Regions from separate parts of the Bacillus sp. AK128 genome, predicted to be linked through region 2. Evidence: riboswitches for the same ligand, from Rfam matches in the RefSeq annotation. Region 2 holds a riboswitch; each other region holds the start of a gene.
What was found. A riboswitch is a leader RNA that binds a small molecule or an ion and turns the genes downstream of it on or off. The one in region 2 is predicted to bind S-adenosylmethionine.
Positions count from the first base shown of each region.

Region 1: it holds a riboswitch for S-adenosylmethionine, as region 2 does, so the genes downstream of both, mtnW (2,3-diketo-5-methylthiopentyl-1-phosphate enolase) here and M1D60_RS03265 (methionine ABC transporter ATP-binding protein) in region 2, are expected to answer to the same signal.
Region 3: it holds a riboswitch for S-adenosylmethionine, as region 2 does, so the genes downstream of both, M1D60_RS13205 (acyl-CoA dehydrogenase family protein) here and M1D60_RS03265 (methionine ABC transporter ATP-binding protein) in region 2, are expected to answer to the same signal.

Region 1 covers NZ_CP096379.1:3,123,796-3,128,069, forward strand. The annotation lists gene M1D60_RS15660 (2-hydroxy-3-keto-5-methylthiopentenyl-1-phosphate phosphatase) at 1-638, opposite strand, end outside; gene mtnW (2,3-diketo-5-methylthiopentyl-1-phosphate enolase) at 652-1,878, opposite strand; SAM riboswitch class I at 2,017-2,127, opposite strand; gene M1D60_RS15670 (aminotransferase class I/II-fold pyridoxal phosphate-dependent enzyme) at 2,245-3,417, opposite strand; gene M1D60_RS15675 (carbon-nitrogen family hydrolase) at 3,618-4,274, shown strand, end outside.
Region 2 covers NZ_CP096379.1:729,163-733,436, forward strand. The annotation lists gene acsA (acetate--CoA ligase) at 1-1,594, shown strand, start outside; SAM riboswitch class I at 1,725-1,840, shown strand; gene M1D60_RS03265 (methionine ABC transporter ATP-binding protein) at 2,005-3,030, shown strand; gene M1D60_RS03270 (methionine ABC transporter permease) at 3,023-3,691, shown strand; gene M1D60_RS03275 (MetQ/NlpA family ABC transporter substrate-binding protein) at 3,719-4,274, shown strand, end outside.
Region 3 covers NZ_CP096379.1:2,658,754-2,663,027, reverse strand. The annotation lists gene M1D60_RS13220 (manganese catalase family protein) at 1-683, shown strand, start outside; gene M1D60_RS13215 (AbrB family transcriptional regulator) at 777-1,838, shown strand; gene M1D60_RS13210 (hypothetical protein) at 1,917-2,402, shown strand; SAM riboswitch class I at 2,472-2,583, shown strand; gene M1D60_RS13205 (acyl-CoA dehydrogenase family protein) at 2,682-3,833, shown strand; gene wrbA (NAD(P)H:quinone oxidoreductase) at 3,877-4,274, opposite strand, start outside.

The DNA of each region.
Region 1 (4,274 bases), 2.3 Mb from region 2:
TGCTTTAAGTATTGAATGACATCAAAAAATGTCTCAAAAGGCTGGAAAGGAATATTTAACTCTGTAAGTTTTTCAACTAAAAAATCCCTAGCGAAAACAGTGTCTGCTTTTTTCGCAGCCTGTAAGTCTGTTATGGAATCTCCAATAACAATGATATGATCCTCAGTACTCGCTAATTTTTTGATTATAGATGGCTTACAGCAACCACATCCATTTTCACAGGAATCATCACAACTGTTGGGCCATAATATTTTAATCGTATCATTTGAAAAATCAGAGCTGTTGCAGTAAATAAATACCTTACTTATGTATCCTTCAAGTAATGGATACACAAAGAAATCGATTCCTCCACTAACAATATAAAGGTCAATATCCTCATCCTGTGTAAATTTTACAAATTCAGCAAACCCTTCTCGAATGATTGCAGTATCCTTCAAATAAGTAATAATTTCTTCCTTTAAAGTTGAAGGAAGTAGTTCGAACAATCTCCCAACACCCTCTTGAATGGTAATCTCCTGTCCAAGAATCTGATCTTTAATTCCATTCCATTCCGGTGGTGCAAACTGCTTCATTAAAGAAATAATATTATCTGTTTCCGTAATAGTTCCATCAAAGTCACAAAAAATAGTTCGTTTCATTATCCTCTCCCCCTTATGAACCCCATAGAGAGATTGCCTTGTGTAAGTATTCATCCTGAAGGGCAGCATCCTTTAAGGATTGACCTTGTAACGTCGCCTCAATCGCAGCTCTGAAAGCTTTTCCTCCACCAATTGCTCCATCTGGATGTCCGTGAACACCACCACCAGCATTAATGACGGAGTCTAACCCGAAATCCTCATACAAGGAAGGAACAAGTCCAGGATGAATGCCTGCTGAAGGAACAGGAAAAGGCTTCTTAAATTGATCTTCCCTAGTTAGCTCTGTCGCGATCCCAAGTGCTTCTTCTCTTCTTAATGCAACACTTCCGTATGGTGACGGAAATAGAGAGAAATCTGCTCCTGCATATCGTAACAGTTTACCAAGTAATAACGGATTTTGAATCCCATAAAATTCAGATGGAGTGAACGCGCCACTTACGGCTGGATGAGCCATGATCGGTATACCAATTTGTTTATCCTCTGCCAAGGCTTGTAAAACATCAAGACCGTAAGCAAACACATTAAATAATAAACAATCTGCTCCAAGTTCTTTAGCTCGTCTTGCTTTTTCTACTAATTCAAACGTCCGTCCCGAAAGGTTTACAGCATAAAGAGCTTTATGACCTGTTTTTTCATATACCTCGTTAATGACATCTCTTCCAGTTGTAATCCGCTTCTCAAACGGTGTTAATGGATTTTCAAATAATATTTCATCATCCTTAACTAAATCAACACCACCTAAGAGCTGTTCTCTCAGTTGATCTTTTAAATAGGTGAGATCCCTTCCGATTACTCCTTTAAAAATACTCATTAATAATGGACGATCATATACATCTAATTTAGCTCGGATTCCATCAATCCCAAACACGGGACCTGGGAGAGAACCCTTCACTTCACTTGGAAATTCTAGGTCTACTAGCTTCACTTCACCATCAAGTGATAACTTACCAAACACAGTCGTTAAAATAGCCGGAAGGTCATGAGAAAAATTTTCAATGGGATAGGCCACTTTTACATGACCTCGTTTTACCTGTTTACCAAGGTATTCGTTAACACGAGTATCAGCTTCTAACTCCTCAACTGATAAAACCTCACCCTTATGCTTTTTTAATTGCTCCTGCTCTAACTGCGGCAGGTCCGTCCATGAGCCAATCGTCAAGCCTAACGCAATTCCTTCACCTTTTTTGTGTAAATCCCCTTTTGCATCATGTATCAAATATGTAGCTACAACACTTGCCAAACTAAACACCTCTTTACTCGATTAATTCTTAAGCTTTAGCGTATTTACTTAGCTTCTCATAACCTTTATAAATTAAACTAGTTGTTTGAAACACAAAAAAACCTCTTCCTAAGAAGAGGTTACATACTAAATAACTTCTCCTTATCTCTCAGCAAAATGCTGCAAGAATTAGCACCGTGCTTTAGATTAATTCTAAAGTCGGTTGCCGGGCTTCATCGGGCTGGTCCCTCCGCCTACTCTTGATAAGTTTTATAAACGACAACTACCATTATTTTAACGCTTTAAGTATCAATTTCAAATTACTATGGATTATGACAGTATCTATTTCAATTGTCAAGATATGATTCCGTTGTTAAATCAGCCATATTAAAATATATTTAGTTTTTTGATGCGTGATACCGCCTCTAGTAAACGGTCTTCATCGGTAAGTAAACCGACTCTTACATAACCCTCACCGTATTCTCCAAAACCAACACCAGGAGCAACTACTACATGGGCTTTCTCTAATAAATAATCAGAAAAGCTTACAGATGTAAAGCCTTCTGGTACTGGCAGCCATGCAAAAAATGAGCCTGGTGGTGCTTCTACCTTCCAACCTATGTGATTGAGAGCATCAATAAATGTGTTTCGTCTCGATTCATATTTTTGTACAAGTTCTTCTACACATTCCTGTGAAGATAAAAGAGCGGTTGCGGCAGCCTCTTGAATCGCTCCAAACAGGCTAACATACATATGGTCCTGAAGAAGGTTGATCGCTTCAATCACACTTTCATTTCCAACCGCAAATCCGACTCTCCAGCCCGCCATATTATATGTTTTAGAAAGAGTATATATTTCAATTCCCGTCTCTATTGCTCCTTCAACCTGTAAAAAGCTAATCGGCTTCTTCTCATCAAACCCAATTGCCCCATATGCAAAATCATGAACGACACAAATATTGTGCTGGTTTGCTAATTGAACCGTTTCCTCAAAAAATTCCTTTGTTGCAACAGCACCAGTTGGGTTATTAGGATAATTCAAGAACATTAACTTTGCCTGTTCTAAAATCGCTGGGTTAAGCTCACTATAGTTTGGTAGAAACTGATTTTCTACTTTAAGAGGCATTAATTCCATTCGTGCCTTTGCCAACTCCACTCCAGACCAATAATCTGGATATCCTGGGTCTGGTACTAAGGCAACGTCACCCTCATTCAACAAACACTGAGGAACTTCAACAAGACCAGCCTTTCCACCAAATAAAATAGCTACCTGTTTTTCCGGGTCTAAAGTAACGCCGTACTCGCGCTCATAATAAGTTACAATTGCTTCCTTTAGAAATTTTTGCCCTCTAAACTGTGAATATTTATGGTGAGCAGGATTCGTAACTGCTTCTTGCATGGATTTCACTATATGTGCTGAGGTCGGTTGATCTGGATTACCTTGCCCCAAGTTAATTACATCATGGCCTTGCTCCACTACTTTATTAACCTTACCAACAAGCGTAGCAAAGAATTGAGTAGGTAATTTTTTTAGAATGTCAGATTGTTCGAACGTTCTCATGGTAATCTCCTTTATGTAACGTAATATGTTAATCTTAACTTATCATTATTCAAAAATGAAATTCATTTAAATTTAGGCTCTGTATAGATTGTTGTTGGTTTTCGTTGCAGGAATCTCGCGTCCTTCTACTTTAATCAACAGTACAAAAAATCAACAATGTTCTTTAACAGCCAAATCTAAAAATATATATTGAAATTACAGTGAAAAATATTATATTGTTAGTGACAATATGTAAAGTAATTTTTTTAAGGAGTAGATGTCTTTTGAATCTAAAAATAAGCTGCATCCAATTTGATATTGCATTTGGAAATCCTGAATTGAATTTTAAACATATGAGGGAGAAAATTGAAGAAGCGGTTCTGGATTCACCAGACATCATTGTCCTACCAGAGCTTTGGACTACAGGATATGACCTTACTAGATTAGACGAGATTGCCGATCATGACGGACAAACCACTCTTTCATTTTTAAGTGAACTCGCCAAAGACAAGAATGTTCACATCGTGGGTGGCTCAATTGCTAAAAGGACGCATCAAGGCGTTTATAATACGATGTTCATTGTTAATAATCAAGGTGACCTCGTCAATGAATATAGTAAATTACACCTGTTTAAATTGATGGATGAACATCATTATTTACAAGCAGGAAACGACGAAGGGTTGTTTAAGCTTCAAGACATTACCTGCGCGGGCTTTATTTGCTACGATATTCGTTTTCCTGAATGGATTCGTAAACATACATCAAAAGGAGCAGAAGTCGTCTTTGTTGTTGCAGAATGGCCTTTCCCTCGTCTCGCTCATTGGCGCTCTTTATTAATCAGTCGTGCTATTGAGAATCAGTGCTACGTAGTTGCTTGC
Region 2 (4,274 bases):
TAGTTGGTATAAGACAAATCGAGTCAATATGGCCTATGAATGTATTGACCGACACGTTGAAGATGGGTATGGAGAGAAAGAAGCTCTAGTTTATATTGATGGAACAACGAAGGAAAGTTTAACTTTCTCAGACTTGAAGAGAAGAACCGATGAATGGGCCCACTTGCTCAAGGCGCAGGGAGTAAAAAAAGGAGACCGCGTTTTCACATTCTTACCGAAAAATCCAGAGGGCTATATTGCTGTCCTAGCTGTCATAAAGGTAGGAGCGATTGTAGGACCATTGTTTGAAGCGTTCATGGAAGATGCGGTTTATGACAGGATGTATGACTGTGAGGCATCTGTTCTTTTAACAAATGCTGAGTTACTTGAACGAGTTCCAGTTGAAAAGCTTCCGGAGTTACGTTCCATTTATATAACAGATGATTTGGACCATCCGATTGCAAAATCCATCCCAAGATTGCTGGCTAATTCCTCTTTTGAAGGAGAGGCAGTGGAATGGCTAGGTCTAAATGATGGCATGATTATTCACTACACGTCGGGCTCAACAGGAAAACCTAAAGGTGTTTTACATGCTCATCGGGTCATGATTCAGCAGTATCAAACGGGGAAATGGGTGTTAGATCTACAGGAAGATGATGTGTACTGGTGTACGGCCCATCCCGGCTGGGTAACAGGGAGCTCTTATGGGATCTTTGCTCCATGGTTAAATCGTACAACCATTGTGGTTCATGGTGGGCGTTTTAAAGCGGAAGAGTGGTTCCAAGCAATTGAGGATACTGGTGTCACAGTTTGGTACAGTGCTCCTACAGCATTTCGTTTATTAATGAATGATACCGATCGAATTAAGGATTATAATCTTTCTTCATTAAGACACGTTCTAAGCGTAGGAGAGCCTCTAAATCCAGAGGTCATTACATGGGGACAAGAAGCGTTTGGGGTAAGAATTCACGATACTTGGTGGATGACAGAGACAGGTGCTCAGCTGATTGTAAACTTACCAACTGCTGTGATTAAGCCTGGATCTATGGGAAGACCTCTACCAGGGATTACGGCAGGTATTATTGATTTAGAAGGTAATGAGGTGAAGCGAGGAGAGTTTGGACTTCTTGCCATTAAGAAGGGCTGGCCTTCCATGATGAAGGAGATTTGGAAGAATGAAGAAAAGTACCATTCATACTTTATAAACGATTGGTATGTTTCAGGTGACCTAGCTCGAATGGATGAGGATGGCTATGTATTTTTCCAAGGTAGAAATGATGATATGATCAATTCTTCTGGAGAAAGAATTGGACCATTTGAAGTGGAGAGCAAGTTAATTGAGCATCCTGCCGTTGTAGAAGCAGCCGTTATTGGAAAACCAGATCAACTCCGTGGTGAAATTGTAAAGGCATTTATCGTGTTAACAGATGGGTATGAAGAATCAGCTGAGCTATTGAAAGATATTCAGACATTTGTTCGATTTAAACTTGCTGCTCATGCGATGCCAAGAGAAATAGAAGTAATAGAGGAACTCCCTAAAACGCCAATTAGCGGGAAAATTCTCCGTCGAATACTGAAGTCGCAGGAAATTGAAAAACTAAATGTAAGTGTATGATTTATCTGTGAACAAAATGATTGACGCATAATTTTTATCATGCTAAAATCTCTTTCATAATCAAAAATTCTAAGAGAGTCTGACAGGCTTCGACAATAGATGGTTAGTGAATGAATAAAAATTTATACAACTCTTATCCAGAGTGGTGGAGGGACTAGGCCCTATGAAACCCGGCAACCGTCAACTTAACTGTTGAAATGGTGCCAATTCCTGCAAAGCTTAAGTATTTGCTTTGGGAGATGAGAGAAAGGAAACTTGATCTGTTCCTTTCTGCTTATCTGCAGGAAGGTTTTTTTATTGGCCATCAATACTTATAAATTAAATTCATCTGATCAAAGCTAACACTATATCTATTGAATGAATTCAGAGTAAATGGGTAGGACAACTCAGATATGAAAGAGGTGAGTAGCATGATTACGTTAAAGGATGTTAAAAAGGTTTTTTCATCGAAGAGTGGACCGGTCACTGCAGTAAATGGGATTAATCTTGACATTAATCAAGGGGAAATCTTTGGGGTGATTGGCTATAGTGGCGCAGGTAAAAGTACACTTATCCGAATGTTTAATCAGTTGGAAAAGCCAACAGAAGGATCTGTTATAGTCGCTGGGCGAGATATGGCAAAGATTCAAGGACGAGAATTAAGGAAAGCTCGCCAGGAAACGGGTATGATCTTTCAGCATTTTAATTTACTTTGGTCCCGAACGGTCCGAGATAATATAGCCTTTCCTCTTGAAATTTCGGGTGTTCGAAAAAGTGAGCAACGAAAACGTGTAGAGGAATTAATTGAGCTAGTAGGACTAAAAGGCAGAGAGGATGCCTATCCTTCAGAGCTAAGTGGTGGGCAAAAACAACGAGTAGGTATTGCTCGAGCTTTAGCTAATAATCCAAAGGTACTTTTGTGTGATGAAGCAACATCTGCCCTTGATCCACAAACAACCGATTCCATTCTTGATTTGCTTGTGGATATCAATGAGCGACTTGGTTTGACGATTATTCTGATTACTCATGAAATGCATGTGATCAGGAAAATTTGTCACCGTGTTGCTGTTATGGAAAATGGTCAGGTTGTTGAACAAGGTGATGTGCTCTCGGTGTTCAAAAATCCTCAAGAGGAAATAACAAGACGATTTGTTGGTCAGTTAACAGAACCTGAGGAAACGCATGAAACTGCTGAGCATCTACTCGAAAAATATCCAAATGGAAAAGTGATTCAATTAACGTTTGTTGGAGAAGAAACCGAACAACCTTTAATCACCAACGTCATTAGGAATTTTTCGATTACAGTTAATATCCTTCAAGGTAAAATTGCTCATCTTCAAACCGGTTCATACGGTACATTATTTGTTCATGTTGATGGCACGGATGAAGAGATTGAGAAGGTCATTCAATATATTCGAGATCAAGCCGTTGATGTGGAGGTGATTTCGAATGATTGAACAGCTATTTCCAAATGTTAACTGGGATCGAATGCTAGAAGCAACACTAGAAACCCTTTATATGACGGCTATATCTGTGCTCGCAACATTTATATTGGGAATTATACTTGGATTGTTATTATTCCTAACTGCTAAGGGAAATCTATGGGAGAATGCAGCTGTCAATTCAATCGTCGCAGCATTCGTAAATATTTTTAGATCAATACCCTTTATCATTCTAATTATATTATTAATTCCATTTGCGAAATTTATTGTGGGCACAATGCTTGGTTCCAATGCAGCATTACCTGCACTCATTATTGGGGCAGCCCCTTTCTATGGAAGAATGGTAGAAATTGCCCTTCGCGAAATTAATAAGGGTGTGATTGAAGCTTCAAGAGCAATGGGTGCAACAACATGGACGATTATTTGGAAGGTTTTATTACCAGAGTCTATGCCAGCTCTAGTTTCTGGAATTACCGTAACGGCCATTGCATTAGTAGGGTACACAGCCATGGCAGGTGTCGTAGGCGCAGGCGGACTTGGGAATTTAGCATTTTTAGAGGGCTTCCAACGTTCCCAAGGTGATGTCACGTTCATGTCCACGGTCATTATTTTAGTGATTGTATTCATTATTCAATTCATTGGAGATCGAGTAACTTCAATGCTTGATAAACGATAAAACATACAAAAAGGAGAAGATTATAACATGAAAAAGATTTTAGGGTTTATTCTATTTGCTTTAGTACTAACACTCGCTGCTTGTGGTACAGGTGGTCAAGAAGAAGAAACAACACAAGGTGCAGATGCAACTGAAGAAAACACAGAAGCTACTGAGAATACAGAAGTAAAGGAATTGGTAGTTGGGGCTTCAAACGTTCCTCACGCTGTTATTTTAGAACAAGCAAAGCCAATTCTTGCTGAACAAGGTATCGAGTTAGAAATCATTCCATTCCAGGACTATGTATTACCAAACAAGGCACTTGCTGATGAAGAGATTGATGCGAACTACTTCCAACACATTCCTTACTTAGAGCTTCAAATGTCTGAAAATGATAACTACGATTTTGTAAATGCTGGTGGAATCCACATTGAGCCAATTGGAGTTTACTCTAAAAAGCACAAAAGCTTAGAAGATTTACCTGAAGGTGCTACGATTATCATGAGTAATGCAGTAGCTGACCACGGACGTATTTTAACTATGCTTCAAGACAAAGGATTAATTACGTTAAAAGAAGGTATTGATACAACAGCTGCTACTGTAG
Region 3 (4,274 bases), 1.9 Mb from region 2:
ATCGTGATCTATTATTAGATATTGGTGCAGAGGAAATGGCGCATGTTGAAATGCTTGCAACGATGATTGCACGTCTTTTAGATGGGGCTCCGTTAGAGGATCAACAAGCTGCTTATAATAATAATCCAGCAGTGGCTGCAATTATGGGCGGAATGAACCCACAACATGCTATTGTCTCTGGATTAGGTGCAATGCCAGTTGATAGTGTTGGGAATAGATGGACTGCTGCATATATTGGTGCAAGTGGAAATCTTTTAGCTGATTTTAGAGCAAACTTGACATCTGAATCTCAAGGGCGTCTTCAAGCTGTAAGATTATATGAGATAGCTGAGGATCCTGGTGTAAAGGATATGCTTTCTTTCCTAATTGCTCGTGATACTGCGCACCAAAATATATGGAAGGCAGCGATTGCTGAGCTTGAAGCACGTGAAGGTGATATTGTTGTCCCAACAACCTTCCCGCGTGAGCTTGAAAAGCAAGCTGTATCCTATGACTTTTACAATCTATCACGCGGAGAAGCAAGCAGTAAAGGTAGATTTGCCCAAGGACCAGCTCCTGATGGTCGTGGCGTGTTTAATTATGTATCACAACCAGTTCCTTTTGGACCAAAGGCTAGTTTAACCCCTGCGCCACTTTATGTTCATGATACTTTACCGCATCCACTTCCGCCAAACCTTATGTAAGTAAATGAAAGGCTGCAGCTCATTGTTGCAGTCTTTTTTTAGTGATAAAATAAAAGAATGATAGTCATCTATTTTCTAGAAAGCCGTGATCCAGTGAAAAAATTACTCCCATTTTTTGAAACACTTTTAATTGCATGTATTGGTGGTCTACTGTTTACTTTTCTACAGCTACCTTTAGCCTGGATGCTCGGTTCCCTGCTGGCTGTAGTTATTTGGAAGCTCTTGCTTAAGCGGGAGATAAAAAGTCTACCAGTAACTAGAAATGGTGCTTTAGTAGTCATTGGTTACATGCTTGGGATTGCATTTACATATGATACGCTTTTACAAATGTTAAAAATGTTACCTGCAATGCTGACAACAACCATCTTATTGATTGGTTTTTCTCTCTTAGTCTCTATATTTATTTCAAGATTTATTGGAATCAACTTTAAGACTGCTTTTATCGGAATGATGCCTGGAGGATTTTCACAAATGGTGTTATTAGGCGAAGAAATTGATGATGTGGATGTCACAAGTGTTACTCTTTTTCAGTTAATACGTCTTCTTTCAGTAATCTACCTAGTACCAGCCATTGTTCGAATTGATTGGTTTAGTGGACCACTTACCACTCTAAACACTGTGGAATCTTCAATAAAAACGAGTACTGTAATGGAAATAACACTCTTTATAGCTGTAACAGGACTATCATCGCTCCTTGCCGTGAAAGGGAGACTTCCTACACCTTACTTAGTAGGTCCTATTATTGGTTGTGCTGTTTTAGTCGTTTTTGGTTTAACTCCATTTCCAATTCCAGAGTTATTACTTATTGCTGCTCAAATCTTCCTAGGAATTCATATTGGAAAAATGGTTGATCCTAATAAGTTGAAAAACTGGAAACGGTTTGGTACAGGAGCTATTATATCCTGTTTAATCTTACTCCTTTCTACCGTGTTAATTGCAGGCTTATTACAGTGGGTGTATCCAATCTCACTTGGCACAGCCTTTTTAAGTACCGCTCCAGGTGGCATAGCCGAAATGGGACTAACTGCAAAAGCGATTGGAGCAGATTTATCAATTGTAACTGGTTTCCAGCTATTTCGTATCTTCTTTATTCTATTTTTAGTTCCGCCTTTAGTGGCATGGGTCTTTCGAAAACAACATACACTTGGAAAATAATTGACACCTTACCATTAAAGTCAACTGCCGTTTTTTCTGAAAACATGCTAGTATGATAACGGCAGGAGGGGACTAATCATGATTATTGACTTCATACAAGCTAAGTCAAAAAAAGAAAATACAAGGTCTATGTTAGAAGAACAGGCCATTCAACTACTGATAATAAAGACGGAGATTACATTCTGGATTCATATGCTTTCTTATTTAACCCATTCATTGGGTTATGCAATCCAACATGAAAAAAACAAGCGGGAACTAAAGCTCCTTCAAAAGGAATATCATGTTCTCCAAGATCTTACAGAAAAGATGCTTGTCTTTAATGGATTTAATGAGAATGAATCCACAGAAGAAGGCATTCAATTCTATTTAACATATGAAGAAATGATTATCCTAGAAGGACAATTAGAGTTGTTCAGGGATATTTGTGAACATAAACAAGATAGGGAGTATATGGAGATTACAGAAAAGTACCTGCAAACATTTTATCAAGTGCTTGAAGGTCAAGCAGAGATTGTTGATGGAATGACAAATCTTATGATCAAGCTTGCATTAGATAAACAATAAGCTTTTTGAATTGACAGATATTTTCATATACGATAAATTTAATATATAAAATTAAATAGCAAAATATTTTACTTATCAAGAGTGGGGGAGGAACTTGGTCCTAAGAACCCACGGCAACCATTTATTAATATTTAATAAAACGGTGCCAAATCCAACAGACTTTTGGTCTGGCAGATAAGAAAGAGTATAGTTTAATATGTACACAAACCTCTTTCTATATATCGAAAGGGGTTTTTTTATTTTATTACTATAAATAAAGAAGTGCTAGGGGGAGAATAGTTGGAAAACAGAGGAAATACCGATACAAATTTTGAGGATATACTCCAACAAGCAAGAAAACTTGCAGCTATTTTTGATAACAGAGCTGGTCAAATGGATGAGGGGGACTGCCTTCTTGCTAATCTTGAGGATTTAAAAAAAGAAAACTTTTTGGCGCTCACAGTACCTCAAAAATATGGAGGTACTGGTTTAAATCTATATCAATTCCTTCAAATTCAAGAAATATTAGCCCAAGGTGATGGAGCAACTGCCTTATCAATTGGTTGGCATTTAGGTTGCATTCTAGAAAATGCAGAAAGTCATTCTTGGAATGAATTAATGTTTGAAAAGCTTTGTCGACTAATCGTACAGTCTAAGGCATTATTCAATGTTGCGGCTACTGAAAGGGCGACAGGAAGTCCTTCTAGGGGAGGACTGCCTACTACTACTGCAACTAAAGACGGTAATCAGTGGGTTATTAACGGGGAGAAAGCTTTTACTTCAATGGCAATTGCACTTGATTATTCCATTGTAACTGCTCAAATCGAGCAAACCGGACAGCGTGGAATGTTTCTAATTGATCACCGGTTAGAAGGTGTCTCAATCGAAGAAACTTGGGATAGTATTTCCATGAAGGGTACAAAAAGTGATGATTTAATTTTAAGTAATGTTCGAATTGAGGAAGATTCACTTATAAGTCAGGAGGGTGGTACCAACCTGCCAAAAGGTTGGTATCTGCAGATTCCTACCGTATACTTAGGTATTGCAACAGCGGCAAGAGATTATGCTGTTTCATTTGCAAGAGAGTATCAACCCAATACATTACCTGGTCCTATTGCTGAAGTGCCTGAGGTCCAACGAAAGGTTGGCGAAATGGAGTTGGAGTTATTTAAGGCAAGAGAACTGATTTATTCGGTTGCGCTAAAATGGGTTAATGATCCCGAGGGTAGGGCGTCATTAGCTCATGAACTGGCTGCTGTTAAACATATTGCTACCAATAGCGCTAATTCTATAGTTGATTTAGCAATGAGGATTGTGGGAGCTAGAAGCTTGTCAGAAAAGAATCCATTACAACGATATTTTCGAGATGTTCGTGCAGGTTTACACAATCCACCTGCAGACGATGCAATTGTTTATATGCTGGGGAAAAGAAGGATATCAATTGAAAAATAGATCGTAAATAAAAAAATCAGGAGAGAGCTCTCCTGATTTTTGTTTATTGCATTCCAGTTTTAACTGCTGATGCCACTTGCACGGTACGTTTTGCTTGGTGTTTAACCGCATCTTCAACATTTTCAACCATCTTACCTTCTTGGTTAATGGTAACTGATGTTCCATAAGGGTTTCCACCAGCAGCAAAGAGTGATGGGTCTGTATAACCTGGTGCGGCAATAATAGCACCCCAGTGGTACATAGATGTGTAAATGGAAAGAATAGTTGCTTCTTGACCGCCATGTGGGTTAGCTGCAGATGTCATTGCACTTACCACCTTATTAGCAAGTTTGCCATTAAACCATAATCCACCTGTTGTATCAATGAATGATTTAAATTGTGATGCTACATTACCATATCTTGTTGGAACACTGAAAATGAAAGCATCTGCCCACTCTAAGT